3 regions of the Arthrobacter sp. BC5 genome follow, and region 1 is predicted to be linked to each of the others. Evidence: riboswitches for the same ligand, from Rfam matches in the RefSeq annotation. Region 1 holds a riboswitch; each other region holds the start of a gene.
What was found. A riboswitch is a leader RNA that binds a small molecule or an ion and turns the genes downstream of it on or off. The one in region 1 is predicted to bind cyclic di-AMP.

Region 2: linked by a shared signal. The riboswitch ahead of AC1MFI_RS02645 (NlpC/P60 family protein) and the one ahead of AC1MFI_RS07000 (M23 family metallopeptidase) in region 1 are both predicted to bind cyclic di-AMP.
Region 3: linked by a shared signal. The riboswitch ahead of AC1MFI_RS17635 (peptidoglycan DD-metalloendopeptidase family protein) and the one ahead of AC1MFI_RS07000 (M23 family metallopeptidase) in region 1 are both predicted to bind cyclic di-AMP.

What each region holds. Positions count from the first base shown of each region.
Region 1 covers NZ_CM155273.1:1,514,693-1,519,292, reverse strand. The annotation lists gene AC1MFI_RS07005 (diacylglycerol/lipid kinase family protein) at 1-937, shown strand, start outside; gene AC1MFI_RS07000 (M23 family metallopeptidase) at 987-2,213, opposite strand; cyclic di-AMP (ydaO/yuaA leader) riboswitch at 2,217-2,435, opposite strand; gene AC1MFI_RS06995 (siderophore-interacting protein) at 2,597-3,649, opposite strand; gene AC1MFI_RS06990 (ABC transporter ATP-binding protein) at 3,646-4,569, opposite strand; gene AC1MFI_RS06985 (FecCD family ABC transporter permease) at 4,572-4,600, opposite strand, start outside.
Region 2 covers NZ_CM155273.1:611,271-615,870, forward strand. The annotation lists gene AC1MFI_RS02635 (HNH endonuclease) at 1-44, opposite strand, end outside; gene AC1MFI_RS02640 (NlpC/P60 family protein) at 263-1,156, opposite strand; gene AC1MFI_RS02645 (NlpC/P60 family protein) at 1,181-2,026, opposite strand; cyclic di-AMP (ydaO/yuaA leader) riboswitch at 2,032-2,216, opposite strand; gene AC1MFI_RS02650 (iron-dependent transcriptional repressor DtxR) at 2,345-3,043, opposite strand; gene serC (phosphoserine transaminase) at 3,299-4,423, shown strand; gene AC1MFI_RS02660 (MFS transporter) at 4,459-4,600, opposite strand, start outside.
Region 3 covers NZ_JBWXPX010000002.1:18,705-23,304, reverse strand. The annotation lists gene AC1MFI_RS17640 (SOS response-associated peptidase) at 1-471, shown strand, start outside; gene AC1MFI_RS17635 (peptidoglycan DD-metalloendopeptidase family protein) at 543-1,541, opposite strand; cyclic di-AMP (ydaO/yuaA leader) riboswitch at 1,611-1,806, opposite strand; gene AC1MFI_RS17630 (cytochrome c biogenesis CcdA family protein) at 2,446-3,462, shown strand; gene AC1MFI_RS17625 (TlpA family protein disulfide reductase) at 3,459-4,007, shown strand; gene merA (mercury(II) reductase) at 4,237-4,600, shown strand, end outside.

The DNA.
Region 1 (4,600 bases):
CCGTCGCGCCGCGCTCATCATCAATCCCATCAAGGCCACCACCTCCGATGTGGAGGGCGCCGTCCGTCGCATCTCCGCCGAGGACGGCTGGGAGGATCCCCTCGTCATCGAGACCACGGCGGACGATCCGGGTCACGGCCAGGCGCGCCAGGCGCTCGACGCCGGGGTGGACCTCGTCATCGCTGCCGGCGGGGACGGCACGGTCCGCTGCGTCGCCGAGGAGCTCGCCGGGACCGGCACCATGATGGCGCTCGTGCCGCTCGGCACGGGGAACCTCCTGGCCCGCAACCTCGATATCGCCGTCGACGACCCGGATGCCGCCGTCGAAGCCGCCTTCCGCGGGACCGAACGCACCATCGACGTCGTGCATGTGACCGTGGACCGGGCGCAGGACGCCCACGTCTTCCTCGTCATGGCCGGCATCGGCTACGACGCCGCCATCATGTCCGACACGCGTGACGAGCTGAAGGACAAGGTGGGCTGGCTCGCCTATGTGGACGCCGGGATCAGGAACCTCCCCGGCAGGCCGGCGCGCACCACCATCTCCATCGACGGCGGCAGGCCCTTCGAGCGCCGTCTCCGCAGCGTGATGGGCGGAAACTGCGGGAAGATCATGGGCGGCCTCGAGATCTTCCCCGGCGCGAAGATCGACGACGGCCTGATGGACCTCATGACCGTCGCCCCGAAGGGCAAGCTCGGCTGGCTCGCCGTTGCCGGCAAGCTGTTCGCGCGCGGCAGGGGCAAGGACCCCTCCCTCGAGTACTTCCAGTGCCGCACGGCAGAGGTCACCCTGCGCGAGCCGCTCGAGGTGCAGCTCGACGGCGACCCGCTCGGCAAGGCGACGCACATGGCCTTCGAGATGAAGCCCGACTCGCTCCGCCTCCGGATGCCGCTGGGCTACAAGGACCCCGCCGTCGTCAGCGAGCCCCTGCCCTAGCGGAAGGAGGCGGCACCTCCCGGCCCGGGACGTGCTCCCCGCCGGGTACTCACAGCCAGGGCTGCGGATCCACCTTCTCGTCATCGACCAGGACCTCGAAGTGCAGGTGGCAGCCGGTGGAGTTGCCCGTGCTGCCGACCGCGCCGATGACGTCGCCGCGCTGCACCGTGGCCCCGACCACGACCCCGAGAGCGCTCATGTGGTTGTAGGTGGTCTTCAGGCCGTCGCCGTGGTCGATCACGATGCGCTGGCCTCCGCCGTACGCGTGCCAGCCGGAGTCCACGACGGTCCCCGCGTCGGCCGCCCTGACCGGCGTGCCGCACGCGCTGGCGTAATCCTGACCCGTGTGGAGTTCGGACGCGGAGCCGCCCAGGGGGTTGACGCGGTACCCGAAGGTCGAGGCGACCACCGGGTTGTCCACAGGAGCACCGAAGGCCTTGCGCTCCTTCGCAGCGGGTGTCAGCGAGGCCGAGAGCGCCCGCGCATCGGCGATGCTCGGCGCGATCCCCTCAGCGGCCGGACCTGCGCTCTCGAGGGCGAAGATGACCGTGGCCTCCGCCGGCGCGGTGACGGCCGGAGCGATCCCGGAGGCGAGGGCGACGCCGTCGGCGGGCGTGGTGGCGGCCGACGGCGCGACGGCCCCCATGAGGAGGCCCGCCGAGGCGAGCACGATACCGGCGGTGGCTGCGTTGTCACGCAGCCGGGCCAGCGGCGTCGGCCCGGCTGCTGCCAGGAGGAGCGTCGAGGAGCGGACCGCTGCGCGCCGTGCGGACCGGGCCTGTGGGCGCCCGCGCAGATCCGACGCGCGAGCGCTCCGCCGGGTGGGGAGGTCGGGTACCGGGGCGGCCGGCGTGGGCGCGGCGACCTCGGGCATCGGTGCACCGGCGGCCGCCTGGCGCTCGACCCTCTCCCTCTCGCGCAGTTCACGGCGGGTCGGGTCCGGCGCGGTGCCGAGCCCGCCCGGTACTGCAGGAACGGGCACGCCGGGAGCAGGAACCACGGAGGGAGGGGCGGGCAGAACGGGCGCCGGCAGGACGGCGATCGGCGCAGGTACCCGGAAGGCGGACCCGTGCTCCGCAGGTGCACCGGGAGCGGCCGCGGATGCCGTAGCTGCAGTCGCAGGAACGGCAGGACCCGCCGGGCCGGAGGAATGCGCCTGGGCGCGGAGCGAGCGACGGCTCGGAAGCGGGGCGTGGGCAGAGCGGCGGGGGGTCGGCTGGTGGTGCGCGCGCTCGTCGGACGCGCGACGGCGCCCGGACAGGACCGTCTGGGTCAACTGCATACCTCTCTCAGGACGCCCACGGAGTTAGCTGTCGGATTTGAGCAAGAGTTGACTCGGCCCCCTCGGCGCGGGCTCGGACGGCGGCAGGACCGCACCCGAGGCGCGCCGTGCTGAGGGCTTCACCCCAAGACGGCACGAGCCGCCGGAATGTGGATCCTCCACCCCTGCCACAGGTTGTTCAGGCGGTCCGCTGGCAGGGTTAGGCGTGCGGACCTGGATCACATGGACCAGCTTTGACTGGTCAAACATTAGGCGAGGACACGCGTAGTTACAATTCCGTTATCCAGCCTGTGGATGATCCGTGCGATACTGCGTTCCGGCATCGGAATCCTGCGGAAAGACGCGGGAGAACCTGAGTTTCGGCCGCCGTCGGTGCTTCAGGAAAGCTCTGCGCGCCCCTTGCGCCAATAGCCCATGAAGGCAACCTGTTTCCTGTCCACCCCTACGTCCCGTACGAGGTAGCGACGCAGTCCACGCACCACGGCTGCCTCGCCCGCGATCCACGCATAGAAGGGCTGGCTGCCCGGGAGGCGCCCGGGATTGACCGTCGATCTCACGATCGCCGCCTCGAGCCGCTGCGGTGTCTCCCAGAGGATGGTCCTGTCGATGTCCACGTCCTCGGGCTCGCGTCCCCCCGCAACCGGCTCCGGACCCGAGAGCGACACCCAGCCCGGAACCCGGACGGCGTCGCGGACCGCCGACTCGAGGAGTTCGCCGTGGCCCCGCCGCCCGCGCACGAGCCAGGTGATGGCGACGGACGACCGCGTCCGGATGTCCTGGATGTCCTGCCCGTCCGGCACCTCGAGGAACGCATGACCGCTGATGTCCCCTGGCAGCGCCTCGAGAATCGCGCTGATGGCCGGCACCGCCGTCTCGTCGCCCGCGAGGAGCACGTGCTGCGCGAGTCCCGGGCTCCATTCGATCCCGCCGTAGGCGCCCGCCGTCGCGCACTGGGCCGCCGAGGAGTTGGGGCCGATCACGCAGACACGGTCACCGGGCCGGGCCGCTGCCGCCCATTCCGACGCGGGCCCACCGCGCCCGTCGGCGTCGAGGTGCATGACGAAGTCGACGTCGATCTCCGGCTGCGCGCCCCCGCAGCGGGACTCGCGGACGGTGTAGGTGCGCATGCAGCCTCGCTCCTCCGCCTCGAGGCCGAGCCACAGCTGGTACCAGTTCGCCGAATCACCGCGCTTCATCATCCCTGCGATGTCGGGGCACTCGCGCCCCGCCGCGGGAATGACGATCTTGATCCGGAGATCGAGGGTCTCCCCTGCCACGCCGAACGCCGCCAGGCAGGTCCCGCCGAAGGTGATGCGGCGGAACGTGGGGCTGAGGTCCTGCACCGCCGTGACGACGACGTCGAACGCCAGCACCATGGGCTCGGTGTCCGCCGTGGTGCGCCGCGAATTCCGCTGGCTGACTTCGGTCATGATGCTGCCTCCACGTGGGCGGGAACGGTGTCCTGCGGGTTGGGTCGGTAGCCCCGGAGCGGCTCGTGGCCGGCCGGGGGTGTCGGGGGACGGACGGGGGCTGCGGCACCGTGGTGCCGACTCATGGGAACCACCATGGGCGTGCCGGACACCGGGTCCTCGATCACGCGGCACGCCAGGTCGAAGACGTTCGAGACCATGTCCTCGGTGACGACGGCGGACGGCACCCCCTCGGCGACGATCCGGCCGTGCCGCATCGCGATCAGGTGGTCCGCGTAGCGCGCCGCGAGGTTCAGGTCGTGCAGCACCATGACGACGGTCGTCCCGGAGCGCCGGTTGAGGTCGGTGATGAGGTCGAGCACCTCGATCTGGTGGGTGACGTCGAGGAACGTGGTGGGCTCGTCGAGAAGCAGGATCCCCGTCTGCTGCGCAAGGGCCATCGCGATCCACACGCGCTGGCGCTGGCCGCCGCTCAGCTCGTCGACGCTGCGGTCGGCCAGAGCGAGCGTGTCCGTGGCTTCGAGCGCGTCCGCGACGGCGGCTTCGTCCTCCGGCGTCCACTGCCGGAACCAACCCTGGTGGGGGTAGCGCCCTCGCCCTACGAGATCAGCGACGCTGATGCCGTCCGGGGCGAGCGGAGTCTGCGGCAGGAGCCCGAGCACGCGGGCCACGGCCTTCGTGGACTGCGCATGGATGTCCGATCCGTTGAGGACCACCGTGCCGGCGACCGGTTTGAGGAGTCGGGCGAGGCCCCGCAGCAGGGTCGACTTGCCGCACGCGTTGGCGCCGACGATCACCGTGACCTTGCCCGCCGGAAGGTCGACGGTCAGGCCGTCGACCACGGTGCGCTCGTCGTACGCGAGTGTGAGCCCCGCAGCGGACAGGCTGTCCGGCACCGTGGGGTCCTGGCGTCCAGCCATTCTCAGCCTCCCTGGCCTGATCGGTTCGCCG
Region 2 (4,600 bases), 900 kb from region 1:
ACCGCCAGTGGTTCATACCCTGCATTCAGAACAAGAGTGCGCATGGAGCAAGCCTCATTGCTGACCTGTTCCCCTCAACCGGTTGCCATCCCGGGGTACGGGAGAAGTGCTTCGGATTGGACACTGCAAGGGTAAGCCGGAGGCCCGTCCGCCGCTAATCCGTGCGGCACCGGGTTGACGTACCTCCCTGGTTCCGGTGCGGGTTAACTGCAGGAGGACCGGCACGGTGTGCCGGTCCTCCTGCAGTGGCGTCGGTGCTGGATCAGCCGCCGACGCGGATGTACACGCCGCCCGAGCCGAGCTCGGCCGGTGCGATCACCGTGGTGTTGCCGTTGAATCCACCGTGGACGGCCTTGCCGCCGCCGATGTATACCGCGATGTGGGCCATACCCATGCCGCCGTTGGCGTAGTAGATGAGGTCACCCGGGATGGCCTGGCCGGCGCTCACCGTGCGGCCGAGGGAGAGGTAGCCTGCCGGCCAGCCGTGGAAGTTGATGCCCGCCGCCGCGAGCGAGTTGCTCACGAGACGCGTGCAGTCCTGCATCACACCGAGCTGGCCCTGCGCGGCTGCCGCGATCGTGGCGGCGACGCCGGACGAGACCGCGGGCGCAGCAGCCGGTGCGGGGGCCGGAGCCGGGGCAGGCACCGGTGCGGGTGCCGGAGTCACGGCGCGGGCAGGTGCCGGAGCGGCAACAGCGGCCGCTGCGACGGGGGCTGCGACAGGCGCAGGGGCAGCGACGGGAGCTGCAGCAGGTGCGGGAGCAGCGGGGGCGGGAGCGGCGGGGGCGGGAGCCTGGACGACCGGGGCCTCCACGACCGGAGCCTCCACGACCGGGGCCTTCTCGGCGACGACCGGCTTGGCGTTGACCTTCACCGGCGTCATGTTGAAGGACACCGCCGTGCCGGTGGACGCGACGACAACCGCACGGTCCGAGGTCACGGTGACGTTGGAGGCGGCGACGTCGCGCTGGGGCTGCAGGTCTGCGGCATTGGCCGCGACGCCGCTGGTCAGGACGAGGCCCGAAGCCGCGGCGATGACGGCGGCCTGGCGGCCCATCCCGCCTGCGTTGGTGGTGACGGCCTTGGCGAGGGCCGAGAAGCTCGCAGCGTTCTGCGCTTCTCCCCGGTGGCGTGCAAGTGTGGCGCGTGAAGACATGGGGGGTTTCTCCGTGTGTGGTTTCTAGCGGACGCGGACGAAGCTGGCGCCGGGGAGGTCTGACAGGTTGTGGAGGCCGGTGTTCATACCGTTCAGGCCACCGCTGATGACCTGGCCGTTGCCGACGTAGATCGCGACGTGGCCGCCGGTGATCACGAGGTCGCCCGGAGCGGGGCTGCCGACGACATCGCCGAACTGGTAGAACTGGCCGGGAGCGAGGTCGCCGACGGACTTGCCGACCGAGCGCAGGGCCTTCTCGACCATGGCGGTGCAGTCCTGGGCGACGCCGATCTGGGCGTAGGCCGAGCCGACCAGCCCGGCAGCGACGCCGGAGGACTGGACGGGCGCGGGAGCCTGCTGCACCACGGGGGCGGCGGCAGGAGCCGCCGGTGCGGCAGCGACGGGCGCGGCGGGCCTGGCAACCGGCGCTGCAGGCACGGCGGCCGCTGCGGGAGCGGGAGCCACGGCGGGAGCAACAGCCACTGCGGGAGCGACAGGCGCGGCGACCTGCACGGCGGCTGGAGCGGGGGCGGCCTGGACGACGGGGGCCGGCGCCTCGACGACGGGCTCCGGAGCGGGAGTGACCTCGACGGCCACGCGGTCGAAGGAGACCTCGGCGGTGGCGGGGACCGTGACCTCGGCCGAGACGACCCGGCTCACGGCCAGTGCTGCGGAGGACTGGACCTCGCGCTCTGCGGTGGTGGCTCCCTGGGCCGGCAGGCCCGCGGTGAGCACCAGGCCCGATGCGGCGACGATGACGGCTGCCTGGCGGCCGACCGATCCGGCGTTGGACGCTACTGCGGCGGAAAGAGCCGTCAGCGGGCTCACGGTCTGGGGCGCGCGGTGGCGGCCCGAAAAGCTGTTGGACACGTTGGATTGCCTCTCCCAACGCCTGCGAGGTGAGCTGTCGGATTCGGATGGGAGTCACCCGGCCGCTGCGTGAACAGCGACTTAACCCCAAGGATTTCAGTTACGAAACCCGAAAATTGGTTCCCCCGCCTCTGCCATGCGATGGTGCGGACGGACCTCTGGCAATGGCAGAGCTAGGCGATTTGCAAGAGGGTGCCGGATCTAGAGCGAATTTGGCACGAGATGAAGGCTACAGCAGAATTCGCGTTATGTCACATTCCGGTCACGAAACGGTGTGTTCTTGGTGACGACGGTGCTCCGTGTACCCTGCCTGGCCGTTCAGGCCGCGACGGAGACGAACACGTGCGACGCGACTTCGGGCGGCAGTTCGAGTGCACCCTCGACGCCGGGGACGCGCACGGAGACGTAACCGCCCACGGACTCCAGGTTGAGGTGCGCGCCGGGGCGCAGGCCGCCCTCGTCGAGCTGCGTGAGGAGTTCCGGATCCACCTGGATCGGCTCGGCCAGGCGGACCAGCGTGACCTGCTTCTCGGGTGAGTAGGTGCCCATCGCGGAGAGCAGGGTCACCACGCCGTCCGTGAACAGCTCCGACTGGACGCCGCCGATCGCCTCGAGGCCGGGGATGGGGTTGCCGTAGGGGGATTCGGAGGGCTTCCCGAGCAGTTCGTAGAGCCTGCGCTCGACGCGCTCGCTCATGACGTGCTCCCAGCGGCAGGCCTCGTCGTGTACGTACGCCCAGTCGAGCCCGATGACGTCGCTCAGCAGCCGCTCGGCGAGGCGGTGCTTCCTCATGACCTCGGTAGCACGCCGGCGGCCCACCTCGGTCAGTTCCAGGTGCCTGTCGCCGGAGACCACCACGAGTCCGTCACGCTCCATGCGACCGATGGTCTGGGACACGGTGGGCCCGGAGTGGCGCAGCCTCTCGGCGATGCGCGCACGGAGCGCCACGATGTTCTCTTCCTCGAGCTCAAGGATGGTCCGCAGGTACATCTCGGTGGTGTCGATGAGATCCGTCATGCGGTTCAGCTCCTTGGTGCGGTGCGGGTGCCCGGCTGGAATGCCTCACGCCGGCGAGGGGGGCCACAGCCGCCACGGCCTGTTCCGCCCCACGCTTCCCAAGGTTAACGCATGGCGCAACAGGCCCGGCAATCCCGGCGGGAGCACGGCGGTGGCGGTCCGGGCGTCGTCCGGGGCAGCGTTCACAAATGGAGGCACCGCTCGAGCTGGGGCAGAATGAGGGCGAGACCCGACGCCGAGACAGCTGGAGCAGCCATGACCGAAACGCCCCGCATCCCCGAACACCTGCTGCCTGCGGACGGCCGGTTCGGCGCAGGCCCCTCCAAGGTCCGGAGCGGGCAGATCGACGCCCTCGTGTCGGCCGGCCGGACCCTGCTCGGGACCTCCCACCGGCAGGCCCCCGTGCGCAGCCTGGTGGGCCGTGTACGGGAAGGGCTCGCCACCTTCTTCGGAGCACCCGCCGGCTATGAGGTGGTGCTCGGCGTAGGCGGCTCGACGGCATTCTGGGACGTCGCGACGTTCGGACTCGTGGAACGGAAGGCGCAGCACCTCTCGTTCGGCGAATTCGGCTCCAAGTTCGCCTCCGCCACCGACAGGGCGCCGTTCCTCGAGGCCTCCAGCATCATCACGTCCGAGCCCGGCTCGCGCCCGTCGGCCGTCGCCGAAGCCGGGGTGGATACGTACGCCTGGCCGCAGAACGAGACCTCGACCGGCGTCGCGGCTCCCGTCCGCAGGATCGAGGGTGCGGACGACGGCACGCTGGTCCTCGTGGATGCGACGTCCGCCGCGGGCGGCCTCGATGTGGACGTGTCGCAGGCCGACGTCTACTACTTCGCGCCGCAGAAGAACTTCGCCTCCGACGGCGGGCTGTGGCTCGGGCTCTTCTCCCCCGCAGCGCTCGAACGCGCGGGACGGATCGCCGCCGGTGAGCGCTGGATCCCCGACTTCCTCGACCTGCAGACGGCGATCGACAACTCACGTCTGAACCAGACTTACAACACGCCGTCGCTGTCCACCCTCGTGACGCTCGATGCGCAGGTGCAGTGGCTCAACGCCCAGGGCGGGCTTCCCTTCGCCGCGGCACGCACGGCCGACTCCGCCGGACGGCTGTACTCGTGGGCGGAGGCCTCCCCCATCGCACGGCCGTACGTGACCCGGGCCGAGGACCGCTCGAACGTGATCGTCACGGTGGACTTCGATGACGACGTCGACGCCGCCCGCATCGCCGCCATCCTGCGGTCCAACGGGATCGTCGACGTGGAGCCCTACCGCAAGCTCGGCCGTAACCAGCTGCGAATCGCGACCTTCGTGGCGATCGAGCCCGACGACGTCTCGGCCCTCATCGCCTGCATCGACCACGTGGTCGAGAACCTCCTGTAGGGGCCGGGAACCGCCGTCGAGGGGTCACCCGGGCGCTACGGCGCCCCCTCGGCTGCGCCTGCCTCGTGGTCGAGCCGGAGGCGGCGGGGCGCCGTGCGGTCGTAGCGCAGCCGGACCTCGTGGTACCGCCAGGCCCAGAAGATACCGACGGCGGCAGCGATCAGCCCTGAAGCGGCG
Region 3 (4,600 bases), on a different replicon from region 1:
GCCCGCAGCGAGACGGTGACGGAGAAGCCGTCGTTTCGCGCCGCGGCCGCGAAGCGGCGAGCCCTGATACCCGCGAACGGGTACTACGAGTGGCAGAAGAACGAGGACGGGACGAAAACCCCGCACTACCTGCACGGCGAGGACGAGGAGCAGCTGCTGGGCTTCGCCGGCCTGTACGAGTTCTGGCCCGACCCGACGAAGGCCGAGGATGCCGAGGACAGGTGGCTGGTCACAGCGACGATCCTCACCCGGGCCGCGCATGACGCGCTCGGGCACATTCATGATCGGACGCCGGTCATCATCCCGAAGGACCTGCAGGATCAGTGGCTGGACCCGACCATGACCGAGCGGGACCAGGTGCAGCACTTCATCGACACCATCCCCGAACCCAACCTTGTTCCGCGGATCGTCGGCAAGGAAGTCGGATCCGTCCGCAACAACGGGCCAGATCTCATCTCACCACTTGCTTAGGTGAGCGTCAGCTGCCGGAAGGCAGAATGGGACCGTGGTGTGCGGCGCAAGGTGCGCCGCTCACCTCGGTGTTAAAGCCAGGAAGCGGGATCCACTGTTTGGCCGCTGACGACTACCTCGAAGTGCAGGTGGCAGCCGGTGGAGTTCCCGGTGGATCCGGCGACTCCGATGGGATTCCCGGTTCCGACGGACTGGTTCAGCTGCACCCCGATGGTTTCCAGGTGGTTGTAGGTGGTCTGAAGACCGTTTCCATGATCGACGACAATCCGGTTGCCGCCACCGTAGGCGCTGAACCCCGCTTCAATGACTGTCCCTGCGGCGGAACTGAGGACCTGGGTGCCGCATCCGGCTGCGAAATCAGTGCCGGTATGGAACTCCCCGGCACCGCGGTAACCATAGGGGGAGTTCACCGACGCGTTCGCCAGAGGCAGGCTCAGCCGGCTCACTGGCGCCGTTGCAGGTGCTGGCACGGGTGCCGATACCGCCTGAACACTTATAGCCGGCACGGCAAGTGTCGCCGGCACTGCTACAGGTGCTACTGGCGCCGCCGTTGCAGGTGCCGGTAACGTCGGGACAGCGCTAGCCGGCACGGCGGGTGCAACGGGGGCAGGGCCTCCGATGGCAACCTCACCCGTCAGAGCGATGATGTCGCCGGGGTAGATGATGGTGTTCTGGTTCATCCCGTTGAGGGTGAACACGGTGTCCAGCTCTACGCCGTACTGTCCGGCGATGTTTCCCAGGGTGTCACCGGACACGACTGTGTGAGTAGTCGGCGTCGGGGCGTTCACCTCACCCTTCACGCTGATGGTATTGCCCGGGTAGATGATGGTGTTCTGGTTCATCCCGTTGAGGGAGAACACGGTGTCCAGCTCCACGCCGTACTGTCCGGCGATGTTTCCCAGGGTGTCACCGGGAACGACCGTATGGGTAGTTGCGCCGCTCTCGCCCTGATGGGTGTCGGTGGTGGCGTTGGCTGGAAGGCCGGCACTGAGCAGTAGACCGGATGCGGCGGCAACGATGGCCGTTGAGCGGCCTATATTTCCCGCGTGCGAGCTCACCGCGTCCGACACTGCCCGCACCGGGCGGCTGCGGACAGGAATTGCGCGGTGGCGCGCCGAATGATGGTTCTTGGACAAGAAGTAGCCTTTCCCACTGCCTACGGAGTTAGCTGTCGGACTCGGATGGGATCATCCGGACGCTGAAATCCCTCAACGGATTGATCAGCGGCTTAGCCCCAAGGGCTTCAGTGAAGCCCACCGGTGGTTCCCCCGCTCCTGCCTGATGTTCACTGCAGACGGGCCCGGGGACAGCGGCAGGATTGAGCAAATTTGTTCACCGGGCGAACACCTCTGATGGTGTTACGCCAACCAGTGTTGACCTTCCCCTAGGGGGCAAGGTCAATACTGGGCGAATCCCGCCCCCGGCGGCTGCCCCAACTCTCAGCGCGTGGCCCGCCTTCAGGTGCTCACCTGCACCACGTATTTCTCGGGATCAGGGTGCACCGGCTTGACCTTCCCCCAGAGAGGAATGTCGATCATGGGGCTGAACGGAGTTGTGTGGTCCCGGTTGCGCCTGACGGCCAGTCGGGGTCGGGCGGCACGAAAGCTCGAAAGGATTAATCATGTCCACAGATGCGAAGCTAAACGAACGCTCCGGCCTGACGCTGACGGCGGGTTTTTTGCTGTCCATGGCTGGTCTTGTTCTCGTGGCACTGCTGTGCTGCGGAGTGCCGGTCTTGCTCATCGCGACCGGTGTCTTCGGGGCAACAGGTGCAGTGATCGGCAGCTCCTGGATGCTCGCCACCGCAGGAATCGTCGCAGCTGGCCTTCTGCTGTGGATGCTGCGGCGCAGTACCGGCAGGACAAGGACGGCCAGTGACTGCTGTGCCCCCGGAATTGATCAAGGTCCGCCCTCGTGCTCGGATGCTTCCCCGGCACTTACGCCACCGGCTGCCTCTGACAAGGGGGCAGGTAGATGACCGGGGCGCTGGGTCTGGCTTTTGTCACCGGGATGCTCGCGACCGTGAATCCGTGTGGGTTCGCGATGCTGCCGACCTACCTGGCGTACTTCATCAGCTCCGGCACTGAGGGTACTGGCGCCGGGCGTAGGCGGCCGCTGCTGGCGGGACTCCGGGCAGGCGTTGCGCTGAGCGGCGGGTTCGCCGTGGTTTTCGTGACCGCCGGTCTGCTCGTCGCGGTGGGACTGCGGTCCATTGCTTCCGCGCTGCCGTGGGCAGCGGTTCTCATCGGTGCCGTGATCGTCATTGCCGGGCTCGGCATGCTGTTCGGCTGGAAACTGCCCGGTACACGGGTGAACCTCCACCGGTTCCTCAGGACGGATGGGACAGGCTCGGGACTTAAAGGAGTATTCGGCTACGGTGTGGCCTACGCAGTCGCCGCCCTTTCCTGCAGTCTGGCCCTGTTGCTCGCTGTCGTGGCGCAGGCCGTGTCTACGGGAAGCCTGCTCGGGCTCCTGGCCGTCTTCGCCGCCTACGCCGCCGGGTCGTCTGTGGTGCTGATCCTTCTCTCCCTCGGCGCAGCAGTGGCCCGCGATGCCGTGGCCCGCCACGTCCGCCGGCTGCTGCCCTACATCAACCGCCTCGGTGGTGCCGCGCTGGTCCTGGCCGGGATCTATCTGCTGCTCTACTGGGTTCCGGCCCTGAGCGGCGGGAAAGCCGGCGGGATCATGAGCCCGGCAGTCACCGCGGCCAGCGTCAAACTGTCCGGTTTCATCACGGACACCTGGCCGGTCATCACGATCGCGGCTGTGCTCGCCATCCTCGCCGTGGCCGCCGTGTCCCTGCGGCACCGCAGCACCATAAAACCCCCAAGCGCCGACACCTCCACCGATTCCGGAACCGGCACGGGTTCCGGCGTCGGGCCGGAAACCGGACGCGGGATGACCACCACCAGTATTGGCACGGATTCGTGCTGCGCCCCTGACATTTCGGAACCGGTCATCGACCGCAACCCACAGCAAGGAACCCCATGACAGTCACCACCAACCGCCGGCGCACCCTCACCCTCACGGCTCTCATCGCGGCCGCGGTCATCGTGGTGGTCCTTGCCCTCACGGCGCTGAACCGGGGCGCAGAAGCCGGCACGAGTGCAGGCGGAACCGGTGGAAACGGCGTGCAGAGGATCGACATGACCTCCACGGAGGGAGAACCGGTCGCCATACCCGGGGAGCGTCCCACGGTCCTGTATTTCATGGCGAGCTGGTGCTTCACTTGTGTCCCCCAGGCAGAAGCCATGAAGGAACTCGAAGCCGAGTACGCCGACCAGGCCCAGTTCGTTGCCGTCGACGTGACACCTGAGAACACGAAAGCCGAGGTCGATGGTTTCCGTGAACTGGCAGGGTTCCCCGGGCACCCCTACGTGGTCGATGAAACCGGCCAGCTGTCCAAGAAGTACGAAATCATTTCCCTGGACTCGACCGTGGTCGTCGCTCCGGACGGTGAAGTACTGGCCCGCGCTGACGCGCAACCGATGGAAACCGAAGCCCTGCGGGCCTTTCTCGACAAGACACTGCCCTGACCACAGGGCCACCAGCCGAGAGACCCCACGCGGCGGCACGACGGCGGCACCGGGGTCTCTTGTGCTGGGTAGTCACCGGCAGTCAGCTACCCCGTCGGCGGTGCGAAAACTCCTTGACCTTCCCCCGTAGGGGAAGGTGCAAACTGAAGTAAATCATTGAAAAAAACCAGCCATCAGCTCCGTCGGCGCCTAACAACCCGGCACCTGGTGGTGATGTAGGGAGATTCTCATGAACGAGGCAGTGCCGGATTTCGACTTGGCCATTATCGGTTCCGGTGGTGGTGCGTTCGCTGCCGCGATCAGGGCGACGAATCTGGGCAAGCGGGTCGTCATGATCGAGCGCGGGACCGTAGGCGGAACGTGCGTGAACACCGGGTGCATCCCCTCAAAGGCCCTGCTCGCAGCGGCTGAGGCACGCCACACTGCCCAGGACGCCGGCAGGTTCGCGGGCATCACGGCCACCGCGGACCCTGTTGACATGGAAGCGCTGATTGCGGGCAAGCGTGCCCTGGTGGAAGTTGTCCGCTCCGATAAGTACGTGGACCTTGTCGCGGACTACGGGTGGGAGTTGCGCCAGGGCAATGCCGTGTTCA